3 regions of the Heyndrickxia acidicola genome follow, and region 2 is predicted to be linked to each of the others. Evidence: riboswitches for the same ligand, from Rfam matches in the RefSeq annotation. Region 2 holds a riboswitch; each other region holds the start of a gene.
The links. A riboswitch is a leader RNA that binds a small molecule or an ion and turns the genes downstream of it on or off. The one in region 2 is predicted to bind thiamine pyrophosphate.

Region 1: linked by a shared signal. The riboswitch ahead of thiM (hydroxyethylthiazole kinase) and the one ahead of A5N88_RS23090 (thiamine phosphate synthase) in region 2 are both predicted to bind thiamine pyrophosphate.
Region 3: linked by a shared signal. The riboswitch ahead of A5N88_RS09310 (acetylornithine deacetylase) and the one ahead of A5N88_RS23090 (thiamine phosphate synthase) in region 2 are both predicted to bind thiamine pyrophosphate.

What each region holds. Positions count from the first base shown of each region.
Region 1 covers NZ_KV440953.1:4,043,442-4,049,132, reverse strand. The annotation lists gene thiE (thiamine phosphate synthase) at 227-883, opposite strand; gene thiD (bifunctional hydroxymethylpyrimidine kinase/phosphomethylpyrimidine kinase) at 1,027-1,851, opposite strand; gene thiM (hydroxyethylthiazole kinase) at 1,877-2,689, opposite strand; TPP riboswitch at 2,777-2,884, opposite strand; gene A5N88_RS18880 (Type 1 glutamine amidotransferase-like domain-containing protein) at 3,036-3,764, opposite strand; gene A5N88_RS18875 (amidohydrolase) at 3,813-4,943, opposite strand; gene A5N88_RS18870 (hypothetical protein) at 5,084-5,647, shown strand.
Region 2 covers NZ_LWJG01000004.1:142,464-148,154, reverse strand. The annotation lists gene A5N88_RS23105 (thiazole synthase) at 1-746, opposite strand, end outside; gene thiS (sulfur carrier protein ThiS) at 748-951, opposite strand; gene thiO (glycine oxidase ThiO) at 948-2,084, opposite strand; gene A5N88_RS23090 (thiamine phosphate synthase) at 2,081-2,704, opposite strand; TPP riboswitch at 2,786-2,888, opposite strand; gene bcaP (branched-chain amino acid transporter BcaP) at 2,953-4,365, opposite strand; gene A5N88_RS23080 (amino acid permease) at 4,702-5,691, opposite strand, start outside.
Region 3 covers NZ_KV440953.1:1,988,131-1,993,821, reverse strand. The annotation lists gene thiC (phosphomethylpyrimidine synthase ThiC) at 1-1,049, shown strand, start outside; gene A5N88_RS24805 (hypothetical protein) at 1,356-1,511, shown strand; TPP riboswitch at 1,680-1,783, shown strand; gene A5N88_RS09310 (acetylornithine deacetylase) at 1,903-3,231, shown strand; gene tenA (thiaminase II) at 3,198-3,869, shown strand; gene A5N88_RS09300 (ABC transporter ATP-binding protein) at 3,946-4,623, shown strand; gene A5N88_RS09295 (ABC transporter permease) at 4,613-5,386, shown strand; gene A5N88_RS09290 (ABC transporter substrate-binding protein) at 5,414-5,691, shown strand, end outside.

The sequences.
Region 1 (5,691 bases), on a different contig from region 2:
TTTGTCGATAAATTTATTTCATTTTATCTGGAAAATAAATTTTCATATCAAATGGAAAAATTCCATTTTAGTATTAAAAAAGCCTGCCACCAACAGACAGTTGATAACAGGACAGCTTTGTAACATGGCGTTGCAGCCGGCACTGCCGACTATTTTTTAAAAGTGCTGAACAGGACAATGGCTAATGGGGTTACTCCGCACCGCATTAGAGACCTTTATCCTCCTGTTATACCCCTACACTTTTTTTCAATTCAGCTGCGGCAGCAGCTGCATCCTTTGCTGTGCTGATCGCTGTGATGACAGAAACACCGTCTGCGCCTGCCTCGATCACAGAGGCTGCATTTCCCGCATGAATGCCCCCGATTCCCACGATTGGAACTTGAAAGCCTTTTTCACGAAGCATCTCAATCAAGACGGTCCCTCTCTCAGGCTTAGCATCCTCCTTTGTTACCGTAGCAAAAACCGGTCCAATTCCAAAGTAATCAGCGCCGGCTCGCTGGGCAGCCTCAGCCTCTTCAAGAGAGTGGACAGAAACGCCAAGGATACGGTCTCCAATCTTGGCACGGACTGCTTCTGCGGGCTCATCCTCCTGGCCAATGTGCACCCCATCTGCCTCTAATTCAATGGCCAATTCAATATCATCATTGATAATGAAAGGAATGCCATGCTCTTTGCATATAGATTGAAGGCGCATAGCAAGAGAACGTTTTTCCTTTCCTGCCAATGCATTCAAGCCTTTTTCCCTGAATTGAAATAAGGTGATACCTCCGTTTATGGCTTCTTTAAGGATCTTGCCGGGATCAGATGCAAGACAATTCGTGCTTCCCATAATAAAATAAACCTTTAAAGCCTGCTTAATGGTCTCTCTATCCATCCGACTAATCATTGAATACTTTCTCCTTTTTGTTTAGGCTCTGTTCATCCTGCCTGTTGATGTCAATCCAGGCGCTCGCTTTCCGACGGTTGTTCGCGAGCCTCTTCGCTTCCGGAGTCTCGCGTTTTCACTCCAATATTTTTAGCTCAATATCAACCTTGAGCATTAACAGACCCTTTATTTAAAGCATACTCCCGGTAAGCCCAATGGTTGGTTGGTCCATGACCGTTTCCAATCCCAAGATCATATTGAATAGCAGCCTGAATAAAATCCTTGGCTCTTGAAACAGCATGATTAACAGGCAGCCCCTGCGCAAGCCCTGCAGTCAAGGCTGCTGAAAACGTACACCCTGTTCCATGAGTATTTTTTGTCTGGATTCGTTTGCTTTGAAAAAGAGTGAACGTGTGGCCGTCGTAAAGGAGATCCTCTGATTCCTCGGGATTTTCATCGTGTCCGCCCTTCAGGATGACATGCTTTGCTCCAAGCTTAATGATTCGCTCGGCAGCTGCCTTTTTATCTTCCATTGTTCGAATGGCCCTTTCCGTCAGAACCTCTGCTTCAGGAATATTCGGCGTTACAATCATCGAAAGCGGCAGCAGGTATCGCTTTAAGGAGGCAATTGCCTGTTTTTGAAGGAGTGAGGCCCCTCCCTTGGCTATCATGACAGGATCGACTACAACCTTTTCCCATTGATAGTGTTTAATTTTTTCCGCAACCGCCTCAATAATATCGGCACTGAACAGCATTCCGGTTTTAACCGCATCCGTTCCTATATCTGACCCGATGGAATCGATTTGTTTAGCAACCGCTGCAGGCTCCATTGGAAAAACCGCCTGAACACCTAGCGTATTTTGAGCCGTTACAGCGGTAAGAGCAGACATTCCATATACTCCAAGCTCCGAAAACGTTTTTAAATCTGCCTGAATTCCTGCACCGCCGCCGCTGTCTGATCCCGCAATGGTTAATGCTTTTTTCATGATGCCTCATCCTTTCTGTTAAAAATTAAGACTGCCTTTTTGAAAAAGACCCAGCTTCCTGAATATCGTCTGCAGAAACCTTTGATAATTGATTTAAAAATTCTATTTGGAAGCTGCCCGGTCCCCTATCAGCAGCTAAGTGTGCAGCTTTCTCTGCCGCGACTCCGTACACCACCAATGCAGCTGCAGCTGCTTTAACTGCATTTTTCTCCACACCAGCGAAGGCGCCGATGACCGATGTTAAAAGACAGCCTGTTCCCGTTACCTTTGTTAATAGAGGATCTCCGTTCGAAATGGTGTAGGTAGTCTCTCCATCGGTCACCACATCTGTTTTTCCGGTAATGACGACTGTGATTTTGTGTTTTTTAGACGTTGAAATAGCGAGCTTCATCACATCTCCGTTTGCATTTCCTGCATCGACTCCTTTGATTTCCCATGCCTCTCCTGCTACATTGGCAATTTCAGCTGCATTTCCTCTGATTACAGAAAGCTTTACTTCTCTCATTATTCTTTGAGCTGTTTCTGTCCGATAAGATGTAGCCCCTGCACCGACAGGATCAAAAATAACCGGGATGCCTTGTTTGTTTGCTGCTTTCCCAGCCAAAATCATGGCATCTACCGTTACAGGGTTTAATGTGCCGATGTTTAAAACGAGCGCACTCGATATACCAGCCATATCCGCAACCTCTTCTGCAGCATAGGCCATCACCGGAGATGCTCCAATAGCAAGCAGCCCGTTTGCTGTCCAGTTCGTTACGACGACATTGGTAATATTATGTACAAGAGGGTTTTGAACCCTCACCTTTTCCAATGCTTCACTTATAAAATTCAATTCCATTATGATCACTCCTATTCTTTATGCCAAATGAAAAAGCCAGATCCCACTGACAGGACCTGGCTTGAAATAGCGATGTACAAAGAATAATAATTCCCTCTGCTACTTCCCTACGCTGGCACAATCCAGATCAGGTCCAAAGGGTTAAAAAACACAGTTTTTCTCTCAGCCCAAAAGCAGGCACCCCTAGTAGAATCATAGATATTCATTTTCTATCATCATAGCGTGAGTCAGCTGTGAAGTAAAGTCAAAACCGCGAAATGGCCGTAATTTAGCTCATTAACGCACAAAAGGGGTCAGACCCCTTCTTCACTTTAAAGCACTAAAAGGGTCAGACCCCTTTAGTTAACTAAAGCGCCACACCTTCATCCTCCTTGCCATCCTCGCCAAGATAATCGGTCACAATGGCCGATTCAATCACAGCATTCCCTGCCCGCTCCACTCGATAGGCTTTTGCATAAGGCCGTGAGCTCACTGCACGATAAAGCTCCTGCCCCATAAAATGCAGGGCAGCCCCATCATCTGCAGCATAGCCTGATTGAATATCGCCTTCCAGCAGCGCCTGATAGTACGATGGCCTTCTTTCCTCTTCCCCATCGTAATGCGGACAATTGCTCCCTTTTAAAAAACCTAAGCAAGAAAGCGGTCTTAAATCGCTGCCATAGGAATCCGTCATCCCTTCCTCAAACCAGCAAATGGAACCAGCGCTGATTCCCGCCAAAACCTTTCCATTTTCCCACGCCTTTTTCAATAGGTGATCCAGTCCCCAATCCTTCCATAAGGCGAGCAGATTCTTCGTATTGCCTCCCCCTACATACAGAATATCCTTTTCCATAATAAAATCGCTTAAGTCACTTGCCGGTGGCTTAAATAAAGACAAGTGTGACGGTACGCAGGAAAGTTTTTGAAAGGCATGATAAAAACGTTCGATATAGCTTTCGGCATCACCGCTGGCTGTGGGGATAAAACAGATCTTTGGAACCGAACAGCGTGCTTGCTCTAATACATACTGATCCAAAAGGACATTCTCCGGCTCCATGGAGAAACCTCCTCCGCCCATCGCAATAATTTGTTTCACCTTTCTTCCCCCTCCTCTTTAACACGTACTATTCTTCAAAACCTCAGCCTACACCTGCACTCCATTAATAAATGTCATCAGCACCCGGCTGCGAAGATCAAAAGGATCACCGCTCCACACGACAAAATCCGCATCCTTTCCCTCCTCAACAGATCCGACCCGATCCTCCACCCCAAGATGCAGAGCCGCATTCAATGTCACAGCTTGAAGAGCGAGCTCCTCCCTGACACCGGCTTTTACAGCCAGAATGACACACGCCATTAAGTGTTCAATGGAGACAATGGGATGATCCGTTGTGATGGAAAAAGGAACACCGGCTTCTGCCAACGCCACCAGGGTATGCCAGCCTTTATTGGCCAGCTCTACCTTTGAACGGGCTGACATTGTAGGGCCCACTGACACACGAACCTGGTGCTTTGCGATAAAAGGGGCAATGAGATGCCCTTCCGTACAATGCTCAATCGTCAGGTTAAAATCAAATTCTCTCTTCAGCCTTAAAACAGTGGCAATGTCATCAGCACGGTGTGCGTGTATGCGCATAGGGATTTCTTTATTCAACACTTTGGCTAGCGTCTCCAGCCCAAGGTTCCGTTCTGCTTTCCCCTTTTTCCTTTCTTCTAAATAATCCTGAGTCTTTATCAATTCTTCCCTGAGGAGGGCCGCTATCCCCATCCGTGTCACTGGCGGTCTCCCTTTTTGCCCATGCTCTCGTTTAGGATTTTCACCTGTAGCTGCTTTTAACCCGGCAGGACATTTGAGGACCATTTCATCGACAATATCTCCCGCCGTTTTCAACACCACCGTTTCCCCTCCAATCACATTGGCACTTCCGGGCATAACCTGTACGGTGGTAACCCCCGCTTGCCTTGCATCAATGAATCCCGTTTCCATCGGATTGATGCCATCCAGTGTGCGTACCTGGGGTGTGACGGCTGAACTGGTTTCATTGTAATCCCGCCCCTCCACGCCAACCCCCTGCTCCTGCACACCAAGATGTGTATGCACATCAATAAGGCCGGGTGTCAAGATCATTCCCGCCATATCAAGAACCTCGCAGCCTTCAGGAGTCCGCACATACTCTCCAATTTTCCCAAACCTTCCATTCTCAATAAAAATAGCGGCGTTCTGCAAAAGACCTCCCCTGCCGTCATATCCATTTACATTTTTCAACACCAGCATGATGTCCCCTCCTCTTGGGATTGTGGAACTTCAAAGCATATGAGCATTTGAAAATGCATGTATGATACACCTATTCTATTTTTCTGTGAAAAAGAACGATTAAAATCCCCTTTTTGTCTCGATCATGGAGTGTATCTATTTTGGAAGAAAGGTATAATAGTAGTAAGATTGAAAAGACAAGGGTGATAGATATGGAACATGATGTGACGAAGGAAATTGAGGAATTGGAAAGTCTCCTTTATGCGCTCCAAAGCCAAAATCAGGACCTTTATTTAGAGAATGTCCGGCCTTTTCTGCGTGAAAAGCTGGTCGATTTCCTTTCCGATTTTGAGCTATATTTTCGCGAAAGAGGATTTGTGGTAAAAACAAAAAATGAAAAAGTAAACGCTGACTATATGGAGCTTAACTTTTCTGCCTCTTTGGAAGAAGACGGAGAGAACCACTACCATGTCGTCATCCGAAAAGACCGGGAAGAAATAGAAGAAATAAAAGTCCGCTATAACACCTTAAGCTCTACTTTTACGTATGCCGTTCCTCCTGACGAATTTGAAGCTGAAAAGGCAAGGCTGACCAAAGAAATCGAGCGGGAGCAGAAAAAAACCCGGTACCTGCAGCAGCCGAAGTTTTATTTTTTGAGAACGATTGCAAACGAAGGATTCAGCACAGGCGAATCCCTTTTAGAAGAGTTATTTGATACCCCCTGATACCAGCCTTTCGACCGATTTCCGGGCGTTCATCCTCTATTCCT
Region 2 (5,691 bases):
AGCGGACTGCTGGCGGTTGCATACCGTTTTTTTGGAATACGTCCCGCCTCATAAGCAAGACGCCCTGCTTCGATTCCCAGTTTCATAGCCAAAGCCATTTTTACAGGATCTGTTGCCCCCGATACCGCTGTATTTAAGAGAACGGCATCTGCTCCCAGTTCCATGGCAAGCGTTGCATCGGATGCTGTCCCGATTCCCGCATCCACAATGACGGGAACCGTGGCTTGTTCAATAATCAAACGAATATTTAACGGATTCACAATCCCTTGCCCTGAACCAATCGGAGAAGCCCCCGGCATAATGGCATGCACACCCATTTCCTGAAGACGTCTGGCTAAAATGACATCGTCCGAAATATATGGGAGAACAATAAAGCCTTCCTCCAACAGGATTTCCGAGGCTTTCACTGTTTCAATGGGATCGGGCAAAAGCGTTTTAGAGTCCCCAATCACTTCAACCTTGATCATATCACATAGGCCTGAAGCTTTTGCCAGTCTGGCAATTCTTACCGCTTCTTCCGCCGTAGCAGCACCTGCTGTATTGGGAAGCAATGTATACTGGGTCGTATCGAGCATTTCTAAAAAATTGGGTTGGCTTGCCTCAAAAATATTCATTCTACGGACAGCAAAAGTAAGAATTTGAGTTTCAGAGATATCCACCGCTTTCTTTTGAATCTCATAGTTTGGAAATTTCCCTGTCCCAAGCAACAACCGTGAATGAAAAGAATAAGGTCCAATTTTCAACATATTAACCGCCTCCTACAAAATGTACGATTTCAATTCGATCTCCATCAGAAAGTCTAGCATCATCATGCTCTTCTTTTTGCAATATCACCGCATTCTGCTCGACAATCACAACTTTGTTTTCTAATCCAAAGTGCTGTAAAAGTGAACGTATATTTTCTACAGAATCTAGCACTTCCAGCTTTTCTCCGTTAATGTTGAGCTTCATCCGACAACACCCCTTTTTTTAATCCCCGACTGTAATGCAAATGGCGCAAGCATTGCTTTCGCCTCGTCCTTTTCGGCTAGTAAATCGGCCATCAGAATACCTGTAAGAGGGCTAAGTAAAATTCCATTCCGATAATGCCCTGCAGCGACATAAAGCCCCTGAAACTCAGGATGGACACCGAGTATCGGCAATCCATTTGCTGTTTGCGGACGCAGGCCTGCCCAGCTTGCTTCCCATTCTGCACTGGAGATTGCCGGAAGCAGCCTTTGTGCATGTGTCAGCAGCTGTGAAACTCCTTCTACACTTACCTTTTTATCAAATGTATGTTCTATCATCGTCGCCCCAACGAGCAATCGCCCGCCTTTCTTCGGAACAAGATAGCACCCATGAGAAAAAATCGTAGACTCTACTAATGGCTTATGGGTGATGACAGAAATGCATTCTCCTTTTACCGGAAACACCTGTTGCTTCAAAGGGAAGTCTTTTAATAGCTGACTGCTCCAAGCGCCGCTTGCGATGACTACTTTATCGGCAAAAAAGGCTTCACTGTCTGTCAATACTCCGGATACTCTGCCCTCGTGCCGGAGCAAGGCATTCACCTTTGTAAACTCATAAATTTCCGCACCTAAAATAGCGGCAGATTTAGCAAATGCCAACGAAAGATCCGGTGCTAAAACCTGTCCGTCTTTGGGTATGTATATTGCCCCTTTAATATCCGAAGATAGATGTGCCTCCCTTTTTTTAACTTCTTCTGTATCAAGCCATTCCGCTGTTTCCCCTGCTGCCTGTTGACATTGGACAATTTTTTTGAATTTCTCCGCCTCACAATCGGTTAATGCCACTTTCAGCATTCCTCTTTGGACGAGCCCAATGTCAATTCCACTTATTTCCCTTAGCTCTTCTGCAAGATGCGGAAAAAGCGCTCTGCTTTTTATAGCTAATTCAAACAACGGTCCAATTTCTTCCTCGAGTTCAGCCTGTGCCCCAAGCATCCCTGCGGCAGCACTTGAAGCCTCGCTGGCCAGCCGGTTTTTTTCTAGAATTGCTACTTTCTTTCCTTGTTTAGATAGCTGAAAGGCAATGGATGACCCGATGACACCTCCACCGATAATAAGAACATCATACTTTTTCATCTTTTTCCTCCCCCGTTTATTCCTTCTGCATACTCTATGGCAGCTTGCAGGGGATCCTTAGCATTTAAAATCCCTGACATCACCGCTACACCAGCAGCTCCAGCTTTAAAGACGTCAGGAAGGTACTGCAGCTCAATTCCCCCAATCGCAATGACTGGAATTGCGACGGCAGATGTAACAGAAGAAAGTGCCTCTAATCCTCTTGATGGCATTCCAGGTTTTGATGAACTGGGAAAGATATGGCCGAAAAGCAAATAATCTGCTCCTTGCTCTTCAGCGTCTATCGCTTCCTTTACCGAATGAACGCTTTTCCCTATCCTTAAGTGCGGAAAATGTTTTTTCACCGTAGCGGGACCAAGACTATGGAACGCTAGTTGAACCCCTTTCAATTGGGCAGCGGATGCGATGTCCACACGATCATTCACATACAGTTTCTTAGATGGCACCCCAAGGTCCTTCAGCTGCTGAAGAGCTTCCCATAATTCTATTGCACTGCTTGTCTTTTCCCTTAGCTGAATGTCTGTCACATAAGGATGGATTTTTTCAGCAATGTGAACGAATTGTTGAAGAGACATATTGCCATTACTAACTAAATGAAGTTCTTTATTTTTCGTAATCATGAGCACCTCCGAGTTAGAGAAAATAAAAAACCACTTCAAAATGAAGTGGTTTAAATCGCGGCGGCATAAAATTAGTCTCCATGAACGACCGATCCACTTCCCTACGCTGGCTTTAACCAGATCAGGTTCAAAGGGTCTAGAAGTTCACTTCCATCTCAGCCCACCGGCTCCCCTAGTGATATATCAAAATATATAAAATTGTCACATACATCATACCATGACCAATTTTGGTGTCAATATCAAACTTTTTAACCTGCTTTTCTTATTTGGTCAGATTTTCGTAATGTAGAATGCTTTCGGCCATATGCAAAGTATACGACTAAGCCAATCACAAACCATACTAGAAAGCTAATCCAAGACACTGCAGGAAGCTGTATAGCCAAATAGCCGCAGAAAAGGAAAGCTAATATAGGAATATACGGAACAAAAGGGACACGGAAGCCTTTTAGAGATACCTTGTTATATTTACGAAGAAATAAGATCCCAATGGAAACCGTCATGAAGGCCAGCAGCGTTCCGATGTTCACCAGCTCTGCTAATCTGCCCAGGGGTACTAATCCTGCAAAAATGGAAACAAGCACTCCGGTAATCCATGAATTTGCAACAGGTGTTTGTCTTTTCTTATCGACTTTAGAAAAGATTTTTGGTAATAGTCCATCACGGCTAATGGCATAAAATAAACGGGTTTGTCCATAAATCATGACCAGCAATACCGTCGTAATTCCAAGGATGGCCCCTAAGGAAATAAAACCGGCAGCCCAATCCTGATGGATATAGCTTAACGCAAAGGCAACAGGATTTTTCACATCGAGCTTTGGATACGGTACAATACCTGTTAGAATACCAGAAACAACAATATATAAAATGGTACAAACCAGAAGAGATGCAATTATACCAATGGGCATGTTGCGCTGTGGGTTTTTCACTTCTTCTGCAGCGGTTGAAACGGCATCAAAACCAATATAAGCAAAGAATACTGTAGCCGCTCCAGTAGCTACCCCTGAGAAACCAAATGGCATAAAAGGAGTCCAGTTACCCGGTTTTACATACCAAACGCCAACGGCTATAAATAACAGGACCACTGCCAGTTTAATTACAACCATAATAGAATTGAATCTTGCTGACTTTTTGACCCCCTGCGTTAACAGGAACGTGATTACAAGGACAATGATGATAGCTGGAAGATCGACATAGGTTCCATGTGCCGGATCATAAGCACTTGTTAATGCCTTTGGAAAATGAATGCCAAAGCCAGCGAGGAGCCCTTGAAAATAACCCGACCATCCACTCGCAACCGCAGAGGATGCTAATCCATACTCCAAAATTAAATCCCAACCCAGTACCCAGGCAATGATTTCGCCAAAGGTTGCGTAGCTATACGTATAGGCACTTCCAGACACCGGTACAGTGGACGCAAACTCTGCATAGCAAAGAGCGGCAAACACACAGGCTAGTCCGGAAAGAATAAATGAAATCACTAGTGCAGGGCCCGCATGTTCAGCTGCCGCCACACCGGTCAAAACAAAGATTCCTGTTCCAATTATGGCACCAATGCCAAGCATGGATAAATCAAAAGGACCAAGTTCTTTTTTTAATGTCACATCTTTTTGTCCAACCTCATTGATTAAGGCCTGAATGGACTTTTTTCGAAATAAATCCATAATGTTGTCCCCCTGAAGAAGTTTAAATGTTCTGAAAAATTACTATAAAAAATTGTATATCGAAATAATATAACTAATTTACAAGAAAAACAATAGTTTTCTAAAAATAATGTTATTTTTAAATATTAACAAAACATTATTTGCCATTTAATCCTTCTCTCTTACATTTTCACCATTTAACATTATTAATCTCTCAATTCGTACTCTATTTTAATAGAATGTTTTTGATATGTTAAATATTAGCTATCTAAAATATGTATTTGTATTATGCTATAAACATAAAAAATTATAAAAAAAGAGCCTGCTTAAAAGCAGGACTCAAGACGTTTTTTAAAATCAGTCATTCTTCTCAGCATAGTTAAACTCAATTTCACATTCTTTGAGCGGCACAACCTTAGTTTTCTTTATAAACTTATAGCCAAACCACAAGCAGAGGAACATCGGAATACCCAGATAAGCTGCCAACACACTTCCCCAATCAATATGAGGAGCAAGGAAAGCCTGGAAGTTTTGGCCGAGCGTTACAATCAGTCCTACTGCAATCGCAAATATAGGGCCAAATGGGTACCACTTTGCTTTGTAGGGAAGCAGGTCAAGAGAGTAGCCCTGCGCAAGAAAGGCTTTTCTGAAACGGTAGTGGCTAACAGAAATACCCAGCCAGAAAATAAATCCTGTGATCCCTACCGAGTTCATCAGCCATAGATAGACAGAACCGTCTCCATATACGGAAGAGAAGAAAGCAAGCATTCCAATGATCGTCGTTAACACCATCGCCGCAACCGGCACGCCGCGTTTATTAAGTTTGGCAAAGATATGAGGAGCTTGCCCCTTCTTAGCCATTGCATACAGCATACGAGTTGAAGCATACAGACTGGAATTGCCGGCTGATAGAACCGCAGTTAAAATGACCGCGTTCATCAAAGATGCAGCAAAAGCAAGACCTGCCCGCTTGAATACAAGTGTAAACGGACTTACCATAATATCATTACTTTGTAGGTTCGGGTTTGTGTACGGAATAATAAGACCTACCACAAAAATCGCTAAAACATAAAAGAGGAGAATACGCCAGAAAACATTGCGAACGGCTTTTGGGATATTTTTAGCAGGATCTTCACTTTCCCCAGCGGCAACCCCGACAATTTCCGTTCCTTGAAAAGAAAAACCAGTAGCAAGAAAGATGACAAACGTACCGATTACACCGCCGCTAAAAGGAGCCTTCCCAACTGTGAAATTATGAAAACCAATAGCCTGTCCACCCATTACACCAAATATCATGAGCACACCTACTACGAGAAAGACCACAATGGCAGAAACCTTTACAAAAGA
Region 3 (5,691 bases), on a different contig from region 2:
TCCGAAATTCCCCCGTACCGGTAGGAACTGTTCCAATCTATCAAGCGCTCGAAAAAGTGAATGGGTGTGCGGAGGACCTAAATTGGGAGGTATATCGTGATACGTTAATAGAACAATCTGAGCAGGGAGTGGATTATTTCACTATACATGCAGGAGTGCTTCTTCGTTACATCCCCTTAACAGTAAACAGGGTAACAGGTATCGTATCCCGAGGAGGTTCTATTATGGCTCAATGGTGTCTTGCCCACCATCAGGAGAACTTCCTTTACACTCATTTTGAAGAAATCTGTGAAATTATGAAAACGTATGATGTATCCTTTTCTTTAGGGGATGGCCTTCGTCCAGGTTCCATTGCAGATGCAAATGATGCGGCACAATTAGCGGAGCTGGAAACACTTGGAGAACTCACGGAAATAGCTTGGAATCACGATGTACAAGTAATGATTGAAGGTCCAGGACACGTTCCAATGCATTTAATTAAAGAAAACGTGGATAAGCAAATGAAAGTTTGTGATGAAGCCCCTTTTTATACTTTAGGCCCGTTAACAACAGATATTGCCCCAGGCTATGACCATATTACTTCAGCCATTGGTGCTGCAATGATTGGATGGTTTGGAACGGCCATGCTCTGTTATGTAACACCAAAGGAGCACCTGGGCCTTCCAAATAAAGAGGACGTAAGAACCGGGGTTATCACCTATAAAATTGCTGCGCATGCTGCAGATTTAGCAAAAGGGCATCCCGGAGCCCAAATGCGGGATGATGCCCTTTCAAAAGCCAGATTTGAATTTCGATGGAGAGATCAATTTAATTTGTCATTAGATCCGGAAAGAGCGCTGGAATATCATGATGAAACACTTCCGGCAGAAGGGGCGAAAACATCTCATTTTTGCTCCATGTGCGGTCCAAAATTCTGCAGTATGAAAATTTCACAGGATATACGAGAACGGGTAAAAGAAGAGGATCACCGAAAGGAAGCAATGATTATGGAGGGGATGGAAGAAAAAGCGAAAGAATTTAGAAATACTGGAAGTAAAATGTATCAATAGGATTTTATTAATAAAACTTTTTCCATCGAAGGAAAACACTTATATTTTATATCCAGACATACGATGTTAATGGAGCATGAATTCTTTTCTAATATGCGTTGTTAAAGGACACTGTTAGCTCATTCGTGTGAAACGGCCGTTTCACACGAATGAGCTAAAAAACGAACAGTTTTCAACCTTGTAATTTAACATTCTGTAAAAATTAATGTTACTATTACACCCACATTGATTGATCGAAAATTAACTGTCAGAACCAACAACGCTTGCATATCTGAGTTAAAGCCCAATGTTAATTTGAATTCACCGTTGATTGAAGTGAAAAGTACGAGACTCCTGCGGGATCAGCGTGTAAGGGAAGACCCCGCAGGAGCTTGCGACGAGGAGGCTTCCCAACCGCCCCGCGGAAAGCGAGTGCCTGCAACGGAAATCAACCAGCAGGACCAACAACGCTTGCATATCTGAGTTAAAGCCCAATATTGAATTTAATTCACCGTTGATTGCTGCTGAAAATAACAAGCAAGATTAACAGAGACATTATCTTAAATGCATGCCAAGATATTAGAAGAATAATCATTTCCACTTTACTATTTTAAGAAATAGAGATATGATCGAGGAAATGAAATAAATATTGCTTACTGCTAGGGGAGCCTGAATGGCTGAGACTGAACATTAGTTCTAAACCCTTTGAACCTGAACTGGATTATACCAGCGGAGGGAAGTGGAAATTAACAATCAGGTCAATTCTTATATTTTTATTTTTTATGACATGGTTATAACCCACTCATTTCTCCGTAAATGAGTGGTTTTTTTGCGTTAAAAAGTACATAGACAAAGCAATAAGGGGTGAAAAAGCTTGGACTTTGTTACAGAAGAACTAGCTGCAAGAATTACGAATGAGATTGAGGCAAGAAAAGATGAACTTATTCAATTAGTATCTAAACTTGTGGGATATCCAACTGTAAGCCCTCCAGCCCGCAATTCAAGCAAAATACAACATTACATAAATAAGTATTTAATGGATTTGGATTTTAAAACGGAGAGATGGGAGGTCTACCCCGGTGACTCCAACGTTGTGGGGATATTGCCTGGAGACTCTGCAGAAGCATACAAAAGCTTAATTATAAACGGCCATGTGGACGTGGCAGAAGTAGGGGATGAGAGTGATTGGGAAACACCGCCTTTTGTTTTAAGAGAAGAGGGGGGCTATCTATACGGCCGGGGAGTTGCAGATATGAAAGGCGGTTTGGCAGGAGCATTGCTGGCCGTGAAGGTGTTAAAAGATTTAAATATCCCACTTAAAGGGAATCTTCAATTACAATCGGTCATTGGTGAAGAGGTGGGGGAAGCAGGAACCCTTGATTGTACGGAGAGAGGGTACAAAGCGGATTTTGCAGTAGTCGTGGATACCAGTGATCTTCATATCGAGGGCCAAGGAGGAGTCATTACAGGCTGGATTACCATACAGAGCACAGAAACGTACCATGATGGTTTACGCAGAAAAATGGTTCACGCAGGCGGCGGGATACATGGGGCCAATGCTATTGAAAAGATGATGAAAGTCATCTCAGGTCTTCAGGAGCTTGAACGGCATTGGGCGATTACAAAACAATACCCTGGTTTTGCTCCGGGTACCAACACCATTAATCCTGCCGTCATTGAAGGTGGGCGGCATGCAGCCTTTGTTGCCGACCGATGTTCATTGTGGGTGACAGTACACTTTTATCCCAATGAGAACTATGAACAAATCATCAAGGAAATTGAAGAACATATCCATCTTGTAGCTCAAAGCGACCCTTGGTTAAGGAATCATCCTCCTCAATTTAAATGGGGAGGAAAATCCATGATTATGGATAAGGGCGAAGTCTTCCCTTCTCTTGAAATCGATCCTGAACACATAGGAACAAGATTACTGGTGAAGTCGTATCGAAATACCTTAGGCAAGAAACCCGAAATAGGGATGTCTACGACAGTCACCGATGCAGGATGGCTTGGACGGGCAGGTATCCCAACAGTCATATTCGGTCCGGGAAAACTGGAGGATGCCCACGCTATAAATGAAAAGCTGGAAGTTCAACAATTGGTTGATTTTACAAAAACCTTAGCGATGTTTATGGCTGAGTGGTGCAATACGCAAAAGGAGGAAAAAGAATGGCCCTTTCAAAACGGCTCTATGAAAAATTAAAACATGTTTGGTTCCAAACCCACCAGCACCCATTTGTTAAGGGATTGGGAAATGGAGACCTTCCTGCTGAAGCCTTTATTCGCTATATGAAGCAGGATTACGTATTTTTAATCGACTATTCCAGACTTTTTGCATTAGGGGCTATTAAAGCAAAAGATCTAGAGACCATGAGCACTTTTGCCAAGCTTTTGAATGATACTCTCCACGGCGAAATGGACCTGCATCGTCAATATGCGAAAAGGTTTGGAATCACGAATGAACAGTTGGAAGCAACAAAGCCCGCCCCAATCAATCTTGCCTACACCCGATATATGCTGAATGTTGCCCATACGGGTTCACTTGCAGAATTGGTTTCCTCTTTACTTCCCTGTATGTGGAGTTACTGGGAAATCGGTAAAATGCTAAAAGAACAATATCCGGGTTCTGAGGAACACGCCTTATATGGCGAGTGGATTGCCATGTATGCTTCTGAAGAATTCGGTTCTTTAGCCAGCTGGTTAATCCGTTTACTCGATCACCTGGCAGAGGGAATAAGTGAACGGGAATTAAGTGTTTTGGAAGAACATTTTATTACAACATCCAGATTTGAATATATGTTTTGGGATATGGTGTATCAGGGAGGGGATTGGCCTGTCTAATTTACTTTCCTTAAAGAATGTAGCGTATATTTTTCATAATGAAGGGAACGGTCTGCCTGTATTTGCGAATCTTTCCATGGAGATTGAGAAAGGGGAATTTGTATCCATCATTGGAGCCAGCGGTTCTGGGAAAAGCACTTTGTTTAAAGTGATTTCAGGTTTACTGGAGCCGTCAGATGGAGAGATTGTTCTTTCAAACGGGACACCGGATAAACGTTTAGGGAATATTGGTTATATGCCGCAAAAAGACTTGCTTTTACCTTGGAGAACGGTGACGGAAAATATTATGCTTCCATTGGAAATATCCAAAGTGAATAAAAAGGAGAAGCAAGCTGAAATCAGGGAATGGCTGTCTAAATTTGATTTACTTTCTTTTGAACATGCCTATCCACACGAGCTCTCAGGGGGAATGAGACAGCGTGTCGCTTTTTTAAGATCCCTCATTTCGGCAAAAGATCTTTTGCTGTTAGATGAACCTTTTGGAGCACTGGATTCTTTGACGAAGCGAAAAGTGCATAAATGGCTTTTGGATTTATGGGAGGATCTCCAAAAAACAATCCTATTTATTACGCATGACTTAGAAGAAGCCATTTTACTCAGTGATCGTATTTATATCCTGCCTAAAGAAAATGGAAAGCCATTAAAGGAAGTGAAAGTGTATTTTAAAAGACCAAGAAGTCCGGAAATCATCTATCAGTCTGAATTTATTCATGTAAGAAAAGAATTGGAGTGTCTGATTAATGATGAAGACTAAATTAAACCGTTGGCGAAAGGAATATGGTTTGTTTTTATTGGTGATCATTTTTGTGATCAGTATATGGGAATGGATTGTGGATAAGGGGATGATCCCTCCTTTTATTTTGCCTTCGCCTCTTTCCATTTGGAAGTCCCTGTTAACGAACAGCCTGCTTCTGTTTGAGGTGCATTTACCGATCACACTTGAAGAAGTCCTGATTGGATTTATCCTATCGGTTATAGGTGGTGTTCTTATAGGATCGATTATGCATTTCTCTAAAGCGATGGAGAAAGTACTTTATCCATTCCTGGTCATCTCTCAAACCATTCCTTTAATTGCAATTGCTCCCATTTTTATCATGTGGTTCGGGTATTCCATTTGGAGCAAGGTTGCAGTAACCTTTTTAACTGCGTTTTTTCCAATTGTTATTAATACGTATGATGGGCTTAAATTAGGGGGGGATGACTATCGGGAACTGCTCTTGACGATGGGGGCCAACCGGTTTCAAATCTTCAGGAAAATTCAAATTCCACAGGCTTTACCCCTCTTTCTGTCTGGATTGAAAATGTCAGTCGTGTATTGTGTCGTTGGAGCTACAATCGGTGAATGGTTGGGCGGGACTGCAGGATTGGGTTATTTCAGCAGGAGAATGTCTGGAAATATGGAGGCAGATGCAGTGTTTGCGTCTGTGTTTATACTTTCATTAATGGGGATTGCATTATTTTTAATCATAGCATTTATCGAAAAAAAATTATTAAAAAGAAGATACTTTAATCAATAAACAATGGAATAGGAAGGAAACTACAACATGAAAAAAATTCTCTTTTTTACAGCAGCAGCATTATTACTGGTTTTAGGCGGATGCGGTGTGAATAATGCAGAATCAGGAGCTGGTTCACATAAAATGCAAAAGGTTACTCTTATGCTGGATTGGTATCCGAATGCTGTACATTCATTTCTTTATACAGCACAGGAAAAAGGCTATTTTAAACAGCAGGGCTTAGATGTGAATATTGAAATGCCAGCAGATACGAATGATCCGCTTAAATTGGTTGCTGCTAATCAAGTGGACATGGCTCTAAGCTA